DNA from 2 places in the Oharaeibacter diazotrophicus genome. Region 1 is predicted to be linked to the other one. Evidence: riboswitches for the same ligand, from Rfam matches in the RefSeq annotation. Region 1 holds a riboswitch; the other holds the start of a gene.

The links. Region 1 has a riboswitch for glycine ahead of gcvT (glycine cleavage system aminomethyltransferase GcvT). Riboswitches for the same ligand answer to the same signal wherever they lie in the genome.
Region 2: linked by a shared signal. The riboswitch ahead of EDD54_RS03470 (L-serine ammonia-lyase) and the one ahead of gcvT (glycine cleavage system aminomethyltransferase GcvT) in region 1 are both predicted to bind glycine.

The regions. Positions count from the first base shown of each region.
Region 1 is NZ_SNXY01000009.1:358,134-366,841, forward strand. It holds gene gcvPA (aminomethyl-transferring glycine dehydrogenase subunit GcvPA) at 1-400, opposite strand, end outside; gene gcvH (glycine cleavage system protein GcvH) at 412-783, opposite strand; gene gcvT (glycine cleavage system aminomethyltransferase GcvT) at 948-2,111, opposite strand; glycine riboswitch at 2,288-2,382, opposite strand; gene EDD54_RS16705 (hypothetical protein) at 2,673-3,230, shown strand; gene EDD54_RS16710 (hypothetical protein) at 3,238-3,822, opposite strand; gene ispH (4-hydroxy-3-methylbut-2-enyl diphosphate reductase) at 3,959-4,915, shown strand; gene EDD54_RS16720 (homoserine kinase) at 4,938-5,918, shown strand; gene rnhA (ribonuclease HI) at 5,915-6,400, shown strand; gene EDD54_RS16730 (diacylglycerol/lipid kinase family protein) at 6,397-7,320, shown strand; gene EDD54_RS16735 (peroxiredoxin) at 7,370-7,861, opposite strand; gene EDD54_RS16740 (protein-disulfide reductase DsbD domain-containing protein) at 7,990-8,708, opposite strand, start outside.
Region 2 is NZ_SNXY01000006.1:719,425-728,132, reverse strand. It holds gene EDD54_RS03495 (hypothetical protein) at 1-143, opposite strand, end outside; gene EDD54_RS03490 (SAM-dependent methyltransferase) at 285-1,517, opposite strand; gene EDD54_RS03485 (DUF1365 domain-containing protein) at 1,664-2,488, opposite strand; gene EDD54_RS03480 (NAD(P)/FAD-dependent oxidoreductase) at 2,485-3,792, opposite strand; gene EDD54_RS03475 (cryptochrome/photolyase family protein) at 3,825-5,282, opposite strand; glycine riboswitch at 5,457-5,545, shown strand; gene EDD54_RS03470 (L-serine ammonia-lyase) at 5,724-7,160, shown strand; gene recG (ATP-dependent DNA helicase RecG) at 7,572-8,708, opposite strand, start outside.

The sequences.
Region 1 (8,708 bases):
ACATGGAGGCGTTGGCGACGTCCATGCCGGTGAGGCGGGCGACCTGGGTCTGGAACTCGAACAGATATTGCAGCGTGCCCTGGGCGATCTCGGCCTGGTAGGGCGTGTAGGAGGTCAGGAACTCCGAGCGCTGGATCAGGTGGTCGACCGTCGCCGGCACGTGGTGCCGGTAGGCGCCGGCGCCGACGAAGAAGGGCACCGCGCCGGCGGCGACGTTCTTCGCGGCCATCGCCGCGAGGTGGCGCTCGACGGCGATCTCGGACTTGGCGGTCGGCAGCGCGACGAGGCGGTCGAGCAGCTTGTCGGCGGGCACGTCGGCGAACAGGGCGTCGACGTGCGAGACGCCGATCGTCCGGAGCATCGCCTGCCGGTCGTGGTCGGCGAGAGGGAGGTAGCGCATGGCGGCGAGCCTCAGAGCGTGTCGACGAAGGCGCGGTAGGCGGCCTCGTCCATCAGCGCGTCGAGTTCGCCGGCGTCGGCGAGCTTCAGCTTGAAGAACCAGCCGGCGTCCTCGGGCGACTCGTTGACGGTCGCGGGAGCGTCGGCGAGGGCGCCGTTGGCCTCGACCACGGTGCCCGAGGCCGGGGCGTAGACCTCGCTCGCGGCCTTGACGCTCTCGACCACCGCCGCTTCGCCGCCCTTGGCGAGCGTGCGGCCGACCTCGGGAACCTCGACGTAGACCACGTCGCCGAGCTGGGCCTGGGCGTAGTCGGTGATGCCGACGGTGGCGACGTCGCCGTCGACGGACAGCCACTCGTGGTCCTCGGTGAAGTACTTCGCCATGGGGGTGCTCACCTTCCGATTCAGGGTGAATTCGTTAACCTTGCCGGTGCATCCTGGAGTCGTGCGATCGAAGCGGCACGTTTCCACCGCCTCGAAACCGATTCCGATTCCCGTTCCAAACCTCTGGTCCCGCACGACGATTGCGCGGGAATTAAAGTGCTTTCTCAGCGACCGCGATAGAAGCGCGCCGGCACGAAGGGCAGCGCGACGACCTCGGCCGGCAGCGGCTTGCCGCGCACGACGAGGGTGACGCGAGTGCCCGGCGCGGCGTGGCCGGCCGCGACGTAGCCCATCGCGACAGGGCCGCCGACCGTCGGGCCGAAGCCGCCGGATGTCACGACGCCGATCGGCGTGCCGTCGGCGGCCTGGATCTCGGTGCCCTCGCGCGCCGGGGCGCGGCCCTCGGGACGGATGCCGACGCGAAGACGCGGCGCACCGTCGCGGATCTGCTGCTGCACGATGTCGGCGCCCGGGAAGCCGCCCTCCTCGCGCCGCCGCTTCTGGATCGACCAGACGAGGCCGGCCTCGACCGGCGTCGTGCCGGTGTCGAGGTCGTGACCGTAGAGGCAGAGACCGCCCTCGAGCCGCAGCGAATCGCGGGCGCCGAGGCCGACCGGCGCGACGTCGGAGTCGGCGACGAGCGCGCGCCAGAGCGCGACGACGTCGTTCTCGGCCACCGAGATCTCGAAGCCGTCCTCGCCGGTGTAGCCGGAGCGCGAGACGTGGACGTCGATGCCGGCGAGCCGGGTCGGGCCGGCGCTCATGAAAGGCCAGTCGGCGACCGCCGCGCCGAGACGGACCATGACGTCGACCGCCTTCGGGCCCTGCAGCGCCAAGAGCGCGCGGTCGTCGGCCGTGACGAGCGTGACGCCCGCCGGCAGCCGGGCGGCGAGGTGGGCGTAGTCGTCGGCCTTGCGGGCGGCGTTGACGACCAGCATCAGCACGCCGTCCTCGGCCGGATCGGCCGGGCGGTGCACCATCAGGTCGTCGAGGATGCCGGCGTTCCCGTCGAGGAACTGGGTGTAGCGCTGGCGTCCGGGGGAAAGGTTCAGGATGTCGGCCGGTACCAGCGCCTCGAGCGCAAGGGCCGTGGTCGCGTGGTCGGGGCCGACGAGGCGGGCCTGGCCCATGTGCGAGACGTCGAACAGTCCGGCGGCGGCGCGGGTGTGCTGGTGCTCGGCGATGATGCCGGCATATTGCACCGGCATCAGGTACCCGGCGAAGGGCACCATCTTGGCGCCGAGGGCGACGTGTTCGTCGTAGAGGGGGGTCTTCAGCGGCGCCGCCTCGATGACGACGGGGTCGGCGGTCTCGGCCGCACGGCTCATGGACAGGCTCCTCGGCGGGCGTGGCCGCGGATTCCGGGACCGGAGATCCGCGCGCCCCCTCTGTCAGGAAACCTGAGAGATTTCCCCGCCGCGATCCGGGACGGACCGCATCCGGGTTACTCCTTCGGTGAGCGGGGCGATCCCGTCGGATCGGCCGCTGCTTTCCAGAGCGTCGCTCGCCGCGAGCGGTCCTTTGGCCTGAGAGTTTCCGGGGCGGTTGCTCCTTCGGCGCCGGCCCCTCGACGAGGCCGGTCTCTCCCGCGCGGCGTCCATGTCGCACCCTTTCCACCGTGTACGACCGATCACGAGATCGGCCGCGCCGATGATTCCGGGCGCACCATGTCCCCGGGGCGCGACCGCCCCGGATGGCCGCACCATGCGGCTTCGTGCCGCCGCGGTCAAGCCCGACGACGGCGCAATCCGCGTCGGAGCGGCGCGATCACGGGACAATCGGAAGCGATCGCGGCCGACGGGCGCGGGATCGTCCACGCGAGAGCGACGGGACGGCGCGATTTCCCGCCCGTAAGGGGGGATCGTGCCCGCCACGGACCGGAGCCCGCCTTGATCCGTTCGCCTCTCTTCGCCGCGTTCGCCGCAGTCCTCGCTCCTGCCCTCGGCCCCGTCGCCGCGGCGGCCGCCGAGCCCTGCGCGATCCACGCCCACCTCGCCGACGCGGACGGCGTGCCGCTGCGCGCCGCACCCGCCGCCGACGCCGCCGTCCTGTTCGCGATTCCCGGCGCCGACGCCGACGGGATCACGCCGGAGTTCCGCGTGCTCGCCGTCGCGGACGGCTTCGCCGAGATCGAGCGCATCGGCTATTCCGATTATGCCGCGAGCGGCGACCGCGACCTGTTCGCCGGCCGGGGATTCGTGCCGGTCTCGGCGCTCGGCTTCGCCTTCGGCGGGCTCGATCCCGTGCTCCACACGGCACCCGCCGAGGACGCGCCGGCGACCTTCGACATGATCGGAGAGGTGGACGGACCCGATTCGGTCGTGGTCACGGCGCTCCGGGCCTGCGTCGGCGGGTGGGTCGACGTCGACGTGACCATGCCGGACGGCCGCAGCGGCCGCGGCTGGGGCCGCGGCGTCTGCGCCAACCAGGTCTCGACCTGCGGCTGAGTCCCGCTCAGTTCTTCGCCGGGCCCTCGTCGAAGCCGACGTAAACGACGTAGTTCGCCTCCGCGGCGGTCGGCGGGATCGTGATACCGTCGACGACCTCGGTCCAGGTGACGCCGGAGCCGCCGGGGGCGATCGTGGCGGTCACCTTGCGCAGCTGCGAATAGAGCACTTCGTCGCCGTTCTTCACCAGCACCACGCGCAGCGGCAGCGTCGCGGCGCCGGTGGCGCCGTTCGGGCCGTTGAGCAGGCGGCCGGCGATGCCGACCTTGACCGTCGTGACGCCGGTGGCGCGGTCGGTATGGCACTCGCGGGCGAACTTGGTGATCGAGGCCTGGAAGCGCACGCCGGTCAGGTCGTTCTCCTTGCCGCGCTCGAAGACGCGGAAGAGCTGGGTGCCGTCGCGGACCTGGACGGGCGGGCACACGGTGACCGCCGCGTATTTCTCTAGCGCCGCCTGCTCGGCCGCAGGGTCGCGCGCGGCGCCGATCAGCGATGCCGGATCGACGTCCGGCGTGCCCGACGAGCAGCCGGCCAGTCCGACCGCGACCACGACCAACGCCATGCCCCAAGCCCGAAAACCGTTCGCGATCATCAGCCGGTCACCTCCGTCGGCGCCTCAATAGCACGCGTGCGCATGGTTGACGACTCTCCGAACGCGGTGCGCTCGCTTGACAGGGCCGGGTCCGCCCCCTCATCTCCGGGCGGAAACACGAGCGAGATCGCGCGCCTTGTCCCGACCGGCCCTCACCGTCCTGCTCTGCGCGCCGCGCGGCTTCTGCGCCGGCGTCGACCGCGCCATCCAGATCGTCGACCTCGCGCTCGCGCGCTACGGCGCGCCGGTCTACGTGCGCCACGAGATCGTGCACAACAAATACGTGGTCGAGGAACTGCGCCGGAAGGGCGCGGTCTTCGTCGAGGAGCTCGACGAGATCCCCGAGACCGACCAGCCGGTGATCTTCTCCGCCCACGGCGTCGCCAAGGCGGTGCCGGCGGCGGCGAAGGCGCGCGACCTGTTCCACCTCGACGCCACCTGTCCGCTGGTCACCAAGGTGCACCGCGAGGCCGAGATCCACCACCGCAAGGGCCGCCACGTCGTGCTGATCGGCCACGCCGGCCATCCCGAGGTGATCGGCACCATGGGCCAGCTGCCGGCGGGCGGCGTCAGCCTGATCGAGACGGTCGCCGACGTCGCCGCCCTCGACGTGCCCGCGGGCACGCCGCTCGCCTACACCACGCAGACCACCCTCTCCGTCGACGACACCCGCCAGATCGTGGAGGCGCTGACGGCGCGCTTCCCGGACATCGCGGCGCCGCACAAGGAGGACATCTGCTACGCCACCACCAACCGCCAGGAGGCGGTCAAGGTGGTCGCGCCGCGGGTGGACGCGCTGCTGGTGGTCGGCGCGCCGAACTCGTCGAACTCGCAGCGGCTGCGCGAGGTGGCGGCGCGCGAGGGCTGCGAGCGTGCGTTCCTGATCCAGCGCGCCGCCGAGATCGACTGGGACGCGGTCGGCGAGATCCGCACCCTCGGCGTCACCGCCGGGGCCTCGGCGCCCGAGGTGCTGGTCGAGGAAGTGATCGACGCCTTCGCCGCCCGTTACGACGTCACCGTCGAGACGGTGCGCACCGCCGACGAGACCGTCGCCTTCAACCTCCCCCGCGAGCTGCGCCAGCCGGCCGCCTGACCCGACGGATCCCACCAAGCCCATGGCGGTCTACACCGAAATCACCGACGACGACCTCGCCGGCTTCCTCGCCGGCTACGACCTCGGCCGGGCGCTGTCTTGCAAGGGCATCGCCGAGGGCGTCGAGAACTCGAACTACCTGCTGCGCACCGAGCGCGGCACCTTCATCCTGACGCTCTACGAGAAGCGCACCCGCGAGGAGGACCTGCCGTTCTTCCTCGGGCTGATGCAGCACCTCGCGGCGCGCGGCATCACCTGCCCGCAGCCGGTGAAGGCGCGCGACGGCGGCGCGCTCGGTCGGATCGCCGGGCGGCCGGCGACCATCGTGACCTTCCTCGACGGCGTCTGGGTCAAGCGCCCGGGCGTCTCGCACTGCCGGCAGGTCGGCGAGGCGCTCGCCGCCCTGCACGACGCCGGCGCCGACTTCGCCATCCCGCGCGCCAACGCCCTCACCGTCGGCGACTGGCGGCCGCTGTTCGAGCTGTCGAAGCCGCGCGCAGACGAGGTGCTGCCCGGCCTCGCCGCCGAGATCGAGGCCGAGCTCGACCATCTCGAGGCGCACTGGCCGCGGGACCTGCCGCGCGGCGTGATCCACGCCGACCTCTTCTGCGACAACGTCTTCTTCCTCGGCGGCCAGCTGTCCGGGCTGATCGACTTCTATTTCGCCTGCAACGACTTCCTCGCCTACGACCTCGCAATCTGCCTGAACGCGTGGTGCTTCGAGCCCGACCACGCCTTCAACGCCACCAAGGGCCGGGCGATGCTGTCGGGGTATCTGGCGAAGCGGCCGCTGTCGGAGGCCGAGACGGCGGCGCTGCCGCTGCTGGCGCGCGGCTCGGCGATGCGCTTCCTGCTCACCCGCCTCTACGACTGGCTGACGACGCCGGAGGGGGCGCTGGTGAAAAAGAAGGACCCGCTCGAATACCTGCGCAAGCTGCGCTTCCACCGCGGCGTCGCGTCGATCGCCGCCTACGGGCTACCGCCGGAGGACTACGCCATATGAGCGCGACCGAGCCGGCCGAGGCTGCCGAACGGCGGGTGACCATCCACACCGACGGCGCGTGCTCGGGCAATCCCGGCCCGGGCGGCTGGGGCGCGATCCTCGCCTACGGCGGCACCGAGAAGGAGCTCTGCGGCGGCGAGGCGCAGACCACCAACAACCGCATGGAGCTGACCGCGGCCTGCGCGGCGCTGGAGGCGCTGAAGCGGCGCTGCGTCGTCGACCTGTGGACCGACAGCCAATACGTCAAGGGCGGCATCACCGGCTGGATCCACAGCTGGAAGCGCAACGGCTGGAAGACCGCCGACAAGAAGCCGGTCAAGAACGCCGACCTCTGGGAACGCCTCGAGGCCGCCCGCCAGCGCCACGACGTCACCTGGCACTGGGTCAAGGGCCACGCCGGCCACGACATGAACGAACGCGCCGACGCCCTCGCCCGCCAGGGCATGGCCCCCTTCCTGCCGCAACGACGGAGCGCCGGATGACCCTGACCGCCACACGGCCGATCCACCCCGGGGACGCGGCCGTGCGGTCGGTCCTGGTCGTCGCCAATCCGGTCGCGGGCGGCTTCCGCTACCGCGCGCTGGAGCGCTTCGCCGGCCGGCTCGACGACCTCGGCATCCGCTGCGAAGTGGTGCTGACCCGCTACGCCGGCCACCTCACCGAGATCGCCCGCGGCCTCGACGGCCGCCACGACGCGCTGGTGGTCGGCGGCGGCGACGGCTCGATCAACGAGGCGGTCCAGGGGCTGGTGACGCTCGGCGCCGCGGCGCCAACGCTCGGCGTGCTGCCGTTCGGCACCGCCAACGTGCTCGCCCACGAACTCGCCCTGCCGTTCTCGCCGGTGGCGATGGCCGACCTCGTGTCCGACGGCGCGACAGGGCCGCTGCACCTCGGCCGCGTCGGCGGCCGGCCCTTCGTGCTGATGGTCTCGGCCGGCTTCGACGGCGACGTCGTCCACGCCGTCGACGCCGCCACCAAGCGGCGCTGGGGCAAGCTCGCCTATGCCGGCGCGGCGCTGCGGCTCGCGCTGGCGCGCCGGGGCCGCGACGTGGTGGTCGAGGCCGACGGCCGGCGCATCACCTGCCGGCTCGCGGTGGTGACGACGGCGCGCTTCTACGGCGGGCCGCTGACGATCACCCGCGCCACCCACGCCACCCGGCCGGGACTGAGGCTGGTCACCCTCGCCGACGACGCGCCCGGCACGCTCGCCAAGGCGGCCGTCGCGCTCGGCCTCGGCCGGCTCGACCGCCTCGCGGGCGTGAGCGACGTTCCGGTCGAGAAGGTCCGCTTCCTCGGCGAGGGCATCCGCATGCAGGTCGACGGCGACCGCATGGACACCGACCACGGCCTCGTCGAGGCCGACCCGGTGCCGCTCCGCGTGTTCCGCCGCGAGGTCGACTGACGAAGCGGCGGGGGCGAGGACCCGGCGTGCCGGGGCCTCGCGTGCGGGATCAGAGCTTCTCGATCACCGCGGCGGCGCCGGAGACGGTGGCCTGACCCGGGTTCTCCTCGATGTCGAGCGACTTCACGACGCCGTCCTCGACGATCATGGCGTAGCGCTTGGAGCGGACGCCGAGGCCGCCGCCGGAGAGGTCGAGGTCGAGACCGGCGGCCGTGGTGAACTTGGCGGCGCCGTCGGCGAGGAACAGGATCTTGTCGCCGGCCTTGGTGGCCGCGGCCCAGGCGCCCATGACGTAGTGGTCGTTGACCGAGACCACGGCGATGGTGTCGACGCCCTTGGCCTTGATCGCCTCGGCGTTCTCCAGGTAGCCCGGCAGGTGGTTCATCGAGCAGGTCGGCGTGAAGGCGCCCGGCACGGCGAACAGCACGACCTTCTTGCCGGCGAAGACGTCGTCGGTGGTCATCTCGGAGGTGCCGGCGTCGGTCTTGACCTTGAACGTGGCGGCGGGCAGGCGGTCACCGATGGCGATCATGAGGGACATCCCTGGTGGTATCTGGGGGGCGCGGGCGGACCGGGCGAGGTTCGCGCGCTCGAGGTGCAGGGCGTAGATAGGCGAAATCCCCTATGCCGTCGAGGCGGCGGCGGGCGAAACCGCACCCGCGGCCGCGTTCACGGCAGGCTGCGCAGCGCTTCCACAGAGCGGGCGCCGTCGGCGATCGTGAAGCGCAGCACCGCGCCGGACAGCGCCGCCTTCTTCGGGCGGCCGTCGAGTGCGACGGCGAACACCGCCCGGCCGTCGCCGGCCGAGACGCGCTCCGGCGGCGACAGGTACCAGCCGTCCGGTCCCTCGACAAAGAGATCGACGCGCTCGGCGTCGGCGGCGGCGAGCGTCACCGTCGCGCGGGCGTCCCTGCCCTCCCCCGCGACCTCGAGCGCGACCAGCCGCGGCGCGTCCGGCGCGGCTTCCGCCTCGGGCACCGGCACGCTCGCCCGCGCCGCCGCGATCGTCGCCGCGGCCGCCTCGTCGCGGGGTGCGGCGGGGTCGAGATCGGCGGAGAACTCGGCGGTCGCCGGCACGCAGATGTCCTTGCAGTAGCCGTAGTTGAGGCGGACCGCGAGCCGGACCGGCGCCGCCGGATCCGCCGGCACCACCCTGACCGGCAGCGTCACGTCGCCGTCGTAGACCACCGAGGTGCCGAAGCCGTCGAAGTAGCGCCCGGGCGCCGGCCACGCCACCTCGAAGGCGGCGACGTTCTCGCTCGCCGACCAGTCGAACACCGGCGGAACGCCGCTGTCGCCGGGGCTGCGCCAATAGGTGTGCCAGCCTTCCGGCAGCGCGATGCCGACGCCGACGTCGTAGCCGCCGCGCCCGTCCGGACCGGCGACGG
Region 2 (8,708 bases), on a different contig from region 1:
GTCTCTGCCGCGCGGATCAGGAACACAAGGGCGCAGGCCACGACGGCGGCGATCGTGACGCCGAGGGCGACGCGCTCCGCCAGACGCTCCCGGACGGAGCGTGTCTCGGTTTCCGAGGGGGCTTCGTGCATCACCCTGTTCATGCTCGATTCGGCGTGGACGGGTGATCGATACCCGCCGAACCGGAACGCGCAAACACCCCGTCACCTGCGCGCGGCGCCTTTTCCGCTCGGGAGCACCGCCGGGGCCGGCGCGGGGCGCCGGGGGCGTCGCGCGTCCAGCGCTCAGTCCCGCGCGTAGACGACCTGCCGGACGTCGATGTTGCCGGCGCGGAAACCGGCCTCGCAATAGTGCAGGTAGTATTCCCAGAGCCGCTTGAAGCGCTCGTCGAAGCCCATCGGCTGCAGACGCGGCCACGCGGCCCGGAAGCGCTCGCGCCAGAGCGCCAGGGTGAGGGCGTAGTCGCGCCCGAAGATGGTCTGGTCGACCCGGCGCAGGCCCTCGGCGGCGCTGACGCGGTCGAGCGCGGACGGACAGGGCAGCATGCCGCCGGGGAAGACGTAGCGCTGGATGAAGTCCGGCGTCGCCTTGTAGGTCGGGAACAGCCGGTCCTGGATGGTGATGACCTGGACGCCGGCGGCACCGCCCGGCTTCAGCCGGTCGCGCAGGGTGCGGAAATACACCGGCCAGTATTTCTCGCCGACCGCCTCGAACATCTCGATCGACGCGATGCGGTCGTAGAGGCCCGTTTCGTCGCGGTAGTCCTGCAGCTTGATCTCGACCTTCTCGGCAAGGCCGGCCTCGAAGATGCGCTTGCGGGTGAAGTCGAACTGCTCGCGGCTGATGGTGAGTCCGGTGACGCGGCAGTCGACCTCGCGGGCGGCGAACTCGGCGAAGCCACCCCAGCCGCAGCCGATCTCCAGCACCCGGTCGCCGGCGCGCATGCCGGTGGTCTCGGCGAGGTGGCGGTACTTGCGTGTCTGGCCGGCTTCGAGATCCGTCTCGTCGGGCGCGAACAGCGCCGAGGAATAGGTCATCGTCGCATCGAGCCACTCGGCGTAGAAGGCGTTGCCGAGGTCGTAGTGGGCGGCGATGTTGCGGCGCGCCTTGCGCCGGGTGTTCTCGTTCATCCAGTGGCGCAGGCGCAGGAGGTTGCGCACCAGCGCGCTGCCGGTGACCTTCTTGGTGAGCACCTCGTGGTTGACGCAGAACAGCTCGATGAAGCTGGTCACGTCCGGGCTCGACCACTCGCCGGCGATGAAGCTCTCGGCGACGCCGAGGTCGCCGGCGGCGAGGACGCGGCGCACGAAGCGGTGGTCGTGCATCACCAATTGGCCGTGCGGCCCCGGCTCCTTGCCGGGGATGCGCACGACGCGGCCGTCGGGCAGTGTCACGTCGAGCGTGCCGTAGCGCAGCGAAGCCACCAGATCGAGGGCCCGGCGCACCATGCCCGGCAATCCGCGCAGCAGATGGCGCGTGTCGGGATGGAGAACGATCGGGTGCGTAAGCGTCGTCATCGCCGGACAATCCCCCACACGAGCGCCCCTCGGGGACCGTTCACATCCGGAACAAGTCCCTGCGGCGCCTGCATTTCGTCGTCGGTGCGTCAGTTTTGCGGCAACTTTCCGCTTTGTCCAGTCCGCCGGTCGCGTCCGGGCCCCGTTCAGGGCGCGGCGTCGCCGTAGCTGGCCGGCAGCGGACGGGGGCCGCGGCGGAACAGCGGCGCGCCCTTGAGCCACAATCGCGCCGCCTCCCAATGGATGCCGGCGACGACCTTCAGGGTGTGGAACGGCATCGCGGCGAACAGCCGGACCAGCGCCGCTGAAGAGAGCGGCACGGCCCGTCCGGCGAAGGTGGCGGCGAGCGTCGGGCCGTCGCGGTCGCACTCGAGGATGCGCACCCTGAGGCCCTCGCCGGGCGGCAGGACGCGGAAGTCGTAGCGCTGTTCCATGTCCATGAACGGCGAGACGAAGAAGCGCTTGCGGCGCGACTGCCGCACCCCGGCCGCGTCGGATTCGCCGGCGGCGACAGGCGCGACGTAGCAATGGTGCTCGCCGAAGGTGTTGCGCACCTCGTAGACCAGGGCCGTCAGCGCGCCCGCGTCGTCGTAGGCGAAATAGACCGACAGCGGGTCGAACACGAAGCCGAGGACGCGCGGCTGGCAGAGCAGCAGCACCCGCGCCGGCCGCGCCAGACCTGCCTCGGCGAGCAGGCCGTCGACGTGGGTGCGCACGTCGCCGCCGTCGCGGGGCCCGTGGTCGCGCGGGTCGAAGCCGTAGAGGTTGAAGCGGCCGACGGAGAACAGCCGGCTCGCCGCGTCCGCCTCGGCGAGGCGGTCGAGATCGACCAGCAGGCTGGCGATCCGGTAGGTGAAGCGGTGGGCGAGCGGCTTCAGCCGCTGGTGCATCACGCTGCCCTCGTAGAGCGTGACGGCCGTCGCCGGCGGCGCGCCGTTGGCGGCGACCGTGGTCGGGATCCGCACGCTCATTCGGCCGCCTCCGCGACGCGCGCCGCGGCGAGCGTGTGCGGCCGCCAGGGGATCGCGCCGCCGAGCGACTCGGCGACCGCGAGACCCGAGACGAGCCCGTCCTCGTGGAAGCCGTAGCCGGTCCAGGCGCCGCAGAACCAGCTGCGCCGGCGGCCCTGGATCGCCGGCAGCCGGCGCTGGGCGGCGATGGCGGCGGCGTCGAACTGCGGGTGGTCGTAGCTCCATTCGCCGAACACCAGCGCCGGGTCGGGCTCGCGCACGGGATTGAGGGTGACGAACAGCGGCCGGGCCGGGTCGATGTTCTGCAGCCGGTTCATCCAGTAGGTCACCGACACCGGGGCGCGGCCGTCGTCGCGCTCGCCGCGCAGGTAGTTCCACGACGACCACACGCTGCGCCGCTTCGGCATCAGCGCCGTGTCGCGGTGGAGCACGACGCGGTTCGGCAGGTAGCGCACAGCGCCGAGCACGGCGCGCTCGTCGGCCGAGGCGTCGGCGAGCATGGCGAGGGTCTGGTCGGCGTGGGCGGCGAACACGACCTCGTCGAAGCGGTCGGTCTCGCCGTCGGCGGTGCGGACCTCGACGTGGGTGCGCCCGCGCGTCACCGCCACCACCGGGCTCGCGAGGCGGACCTTGCCGAGCGCCTTCAGGGGCGCGAGCAGCCGGTCCACGTATTCGCGGCTGCCGCGCGAGACGGTGCGCCAGATCGGCCGCTCGCGGTCGACGAGGCGGTGGTTGCGGAAGAAGCGGACGAAGTTCGAGGCGGGGAACTCCAGGATCTCGGCGTCCGGCGTCGACCAGATCGCCGCGCCCATCGGCACCAGGTAGTCGTCGCGGAAGCCGCGGCCGAAACCCTTGCGCTCGAGATAGGCACCGAGGGTGAGACCGTCGAGTCGGCCGGCGTCGTGGTCGAGGGTGCATTCGCGGTTGAAGCGCAGGATGTCGCGGATCATGCCGAGGAAGCGCGGCCGGAACAGGTTGACCGGCTGGGCGAACACGCTCGCCAGCGAGGTGCCCGCCCACTCGAGCCCGCCGTCGCCGACCGACACCGCGAAGGACATGTCGCTCGCCTCGGTCGGGACGTCCAGGTGGCGGAACAACGCCACGAGGTTGGGGTAGTTCAGCTCGTTGTAGACGATGAAGCCTGTGTCGACCGGAACCACGGTACCGTCGTAGTCGACGTCGACGGTGGCCGAATGTCCGCCGGCGCGCGGCGCTTTCTCGTAGAGCACCACGTCGTGGCGGGCGGACAGCGCCCAGGCTGCGGCGTTGCCGGAGATGCCAGAGCCGATGACGGCGATCCGCATGTCGTTATTCCTCGCGAAATCCAATTAAGCGTTCAGGCGCCGGCCTTCAGCGACGAGAAGGCACCGAGCGCCCGTTCGCGCGCCGCCGCGTGGTCGACGATCGGCGCCGGGTAGCTACGCCGGCCGCGGCCGCCGGGTTTCACGCCGTCGCACTGCCAGGGCCGGTGCACGACCGCGGACGGCAGGTCGGCGAGCTCGGGCACGAAGCGGCGGACGTAGCGGCCGTCGGGGTCGAATTTCTCGCCCTGCAGCACCGGGTTGAAGACGCGGAAATACGGAGCCGCGTCGGCACCGGAGCCTGCCACCCACTGCCACCCCGCGGCGTTGTTGGCGGGGTCGGCGTCGCAGAGCGTGTCCCAGAACCAGTCCTCCCCGATCCGCCAGTCCACAAGCAGGTGCTTGACCAGGAAGGACGCCACGATCATCCGCACCCGGTTGTGCATGGTGCCGGTGGTCCACAGCTGGCGCATCCCGGCGTCGACCACCGGATAGCCGGTCTCGCCGTGGCGCCACGCCGCGATCGCGCTCGGATCCGGCTCGCGCCACGGGAAGCCGTCGAAGCGCGGCTGGAAGTTGCGGCGCGGCAGGTCGGGGAAGTGGTAGAGCAGGTGATAGGAGAATTCTCGCCAGCCGAGTTCGGCCTGGAACTTCGCCAGCGTCCGCTCCGCGATCCCGGTCGCCGCCGCGTGGTGGCGGCTCGCCTCGTAGACGGTGCGGATCGAGATCTCGCCGAAGCGCAGGTGCGGCGACAGCTCCGACGTCGCGGACGCGTCGGGGAAGTCGCGCGCGGCGGCGTAGCGGACGAGGCGGCCGTCGAGGAAGGCCGCCAGCCGAGCGCGCGCGCCGGCCTCGCCGGGCGTCCAGGTCGCGGCGAGGCCGCCGGACCAGTCGGGCGCACGTGGCGCGAGGCCGAGGTCGGCGATCGCCAACGACGGCACGTCGGGCGCGGCGACGATCCGCTCCGGCACCGGGATCGGGCCGGGTGCGTCGTCGACCAGGAGGCGCGTCGCCTTCCAGAACGGCGTGAAAACCCGGAACCACTCGCCGGCCTTGGTGCGCACCGTCCATGGTTCGGCGAGCAGGTGGCCGTTGTGGCTCTCCGCGCGGACGCCGCGGCCGATCAGTTCGGCCTTGACGGTCGCGTCGAGTTCGCGGGCGGCTATCTCGTAGCGCCGGTTCCAGGTCACCAGCGCGGCGCCGGTCTCGGCGGCGAGAGCGGGCACCACTTCGGCCGGATCGCCGCGGCGGATCACCAGAGGCACGCCGCGGGTGGCGAGATCGGCGGCGAGCGCGGTGAGCGACCGGTGCAGCCACCAGCGGCAGGCCCCGCCGAGCGGCCGGCGTGCCGGTGCGTCGTCGAGCACGTAGGCGACGGTCACCGGCCGTCCGCCGGCGGCCGCGGCGGCGAGCGCCGGATTGTCGGCGAGGCGCAGGTCGTCGCGCAGCCAGACGAGGGCGGGTCCGGTGACGTCGGAAGGTCTCGCGTTCATGAACACCGTGGGGGCGACGCCCGGGGAACCGTTACAGGTGAAGTCTCTACGGGCCCCGGCCCCGGTCGGATCATCGTGGCGGGATGTCGCGAACCGACAACGACTTCGCCCTGTCCGGCCTTGCGGATCGGGGGCGAGTGTCCGCATAATCCCCGACATCGGCCGGTGCACCGGCCCTCCCGCGCGGGAGAGACCCGGATCTCCGGGCGCCGACGGAGCAACCGCCCCGGAAACTCGTCAGGCAGAAGGACCGCGCGGGGCGGAGGACATCTGGAGAGTGGAGACCGGTCCCCGGTCTCCCGCCGACGGGATAACGCTCTCAGGCGACGAGGACAGATGGGGCGCGACGAAGCCGACGCCGGGGCGGATCCCGGCAATGCCAGCGGTCCGGCCACCGGCTCGGACCCCGGCAGAGAGATGCGCCGCGGAGCCCTTCCCATCATGGTCGCCCACACGTCCCCCGCCGCCAACCTCGACGAGGACCGCCTGTCGCCGCTGCATGCCGGCGAGGTTCCGGTCGCGTTCGGCGACCTGTTCAAGATCGGCATCGGCCCGTCGTCGTCGCACACGATCGGCCCGATGCGCGCCGCCTTCTCCTTCGTCTCCGGTCTCGGCGCCGACGCCTCGGCCCGGGTCGACCGCCTGACCGCGACCGCCTTCGGCTCGCTGGCCTGGACCGGCAAGGGCCACGCCACCGACAAGGCCATGATCCTCGGCCTCGCGGGCCTGCGCCCCGACAGCCTCGACCCCGACCACGCCGAGGCCGTTCTGGCGCGCATCCGCGCCGAACGGGTGCTGGCGCGCGCCGGCGGCGGCACGATCGCCTTCGATCCCGACCGCGACGTGGTGTTCGACCTCGAGCGCACCTACGAGCGCCACCCCAACGCCATGCGCTTCTCGGCCTACGACGCGGCCGGCGATCTCCTCGCCGAGGAGGTCTGGTTCTCGGTCGGCGGCGGCTTCGTGGTGCGCGATGGCGACGACGGCGGGCAGGGCGCCAAGGTGCCGGTGCCGTTCCCCTATCGCAGCGGCGTCGAGCTGCTCGCCATGGCCGACGCCGCCGGGCTGTCGGTGGCCGAGCTGACGCTCGCCAACGAGGCGGCGCAGCGCCCGCGCGCGGCGGTGATCGCCGACGTCGACACGATCGCCGACACCATGTTCGCCTGCATCGACCGCGGCCTGACGCTCGACGGCGAACTCGACGGCGGGCTCAGGGTCAAGCGCCGCGCCAAGCGGATCTTCGAGCGCATCGAGGAGAAGCGCCTGAAGAACGACCGCGCCCCGCATCAGGTGATGGACTACGTCTCCTGCTTCGCCATCGCGGTCAACGAGGAGAACGCCGCCGGCGGCCGCGTCGTCACCGCGCCCACCAACGGCGCGGCCGGCGTCGTGCCGGCGGTGCTGCGCTACTACCGCGACTTCTGCCCCGGCGCCGACCGCGACGGCATCCGCCGTTTCTTCCTCGCCGCCACCGCGATCGGCGGCCTGATCAAGCGCAACGCCTCGATCTCCGGCGCCGAGGTCGGCTGCCAGGGCGAGGTCGGCTCGGCCGCCGCCATGGCCGCCGCGGGCCTCGCCGCCGCGCTCGGCGGCTCCAACGCCCAGGTCGAGAACGCCGCCGAGATCGCCATCGAGCACCACCTCGGCATGACCTGCGACCCGGTCGGCGGCCTCGTCCAGATCCCCTGCATCGAGCGCAACGCCTTCGGCGCCATCAAGGCCATCAACGCCGCCTCGCTCGCCCTCAACGGCGACGGCGAGCACATCGTCTCGCTCGACACCGTCATCGAGACCATGCGCCAGACCGGTCTCGACATGCAGTCGAAGTACAAGGAGACCAGCCTCGGCGGACTGGCGGTGAACGTGACGGCCTGCTGAGGGGGGGCGTAGAGCGCCGCCAACTCGAACGTCGGCGCTACCCCACCCCGCCGGCCTACGGCCGTCGACCCTCCCCACAAGGGGGAGGGTAGTAAAATGGCGAGCGCGTGCCACAGCTTTACCCTCCCCCTCGTGGGGAGGGTCGGCGCGGAGCGCCGGGGTGGGGTGGCTTCGACCGGCGCGACGTCGTCGATCTCTCCACGTCGGGCACCCGGAAACAGCGGCCTCACGGGCGGAGGCGACCCCACCCCGCCGGCCTACGGCCGTCGACCCTCCCCGCAAGGGGGAGGGTAGGAGTTCCACCGTCGCTGGCCATGGCTCTACCCTCCCCCTCGTGGGGAGGGTCGGCGCGCAGCGCCGGGGTGGGGTGGCTCGACGCTGGGGGGAAACGCACCTCGCCCGAGAAGGCGCTCACCCCGCCCGGATCAGCCGCGCCGCCTCGTCCCGCCCGAACAAGTGCAGCAGCACGCGCAGCGCCTCGCCGCGCGGGCCGGTCAGCTCGGGGTCGCGGGCGAGGATCAGGGCGGCGTCGTCGCGGGCCATCTCGGTGAGGGCGCCGTGGATCTCCGGCCGGACGAGGCGGAAGCCGGGCATGCCGCTCTGGCGGGTGCCGAGCAGTTCGCCGCCGCCGCGCAGGCGCAGGTCCTCCTCGGCGATGCGGAAGCCGTCCTCGCTCTCGCGCAGGATGGCGAGCCGGGCCTTGGCGGTCTCGCCGAGCGGACCCTTGTAGAGCAGCACGCAGCTCGACGCCGCGTCGCCGCGGCCGACCCGTCCGCGCAGCTGGTGCAGCTGGGCGAGGCCGAAGCGCTCCGCGTGCTCGATCACCATGATGGTGGCGGCGGGCACGTCGACGCCGACCTCGATCACCGTGGTCGCCACCAGGATCGACGCCGCGCCGGACGAGAAACGCGTCATCGCCGCGTCCTTGTCGGCGGCCTTCATGCGGCCGTGGACCAGGGCGACGCGATCGCCGAAATACTTGCGCAGATCCTCGAAGCGCTCCTCGGCGGCGGCGAGGTCGACCGCCTCGCTCTCCTCCACCAGCGGGCAGACCCAGTAGGCCCGCGCGCCCTCCTCGGCGATCCGCCGGCCGATCCGCTCGACCACCTCGCCGATCCGCTCGGCCGGCACCGCCACGGTGACGATCGGCTTGCGCCCGGCCGGCTTCTCGGTCAGGCGCGAGACGTCCATGTCGCCGAAATAGCTGAGCTGCAGCGTGCGCGGGATCGGCGTCGCGGTCATCACCAGGAGGTCGGTGCGGCTGCCCTTGGCCGACAGCGCGAGGCGCTGGTGGACGCCGAAGCGGTGCTGCTCGTCGACCACCGCGAGCGCGAGGTCGCGGAACTCGACCCCGGCCTGGAATACCGCGTGGGTGCCGACGACGAGGTCGACCTCGCCGGCGGCGAGCGCCGCCAGTGTCTCGCGCCGCACCTTCTGGCGGTCGGAGCCGGTGAGGACGGCGAGGCGGAGGCCCGCCGCCTCCGCCAGCGGCGCGATCGAGCGGGCGTGCTGGCGCGCCAGCAGCTCGGTCGGCGCCATGATGGCGGC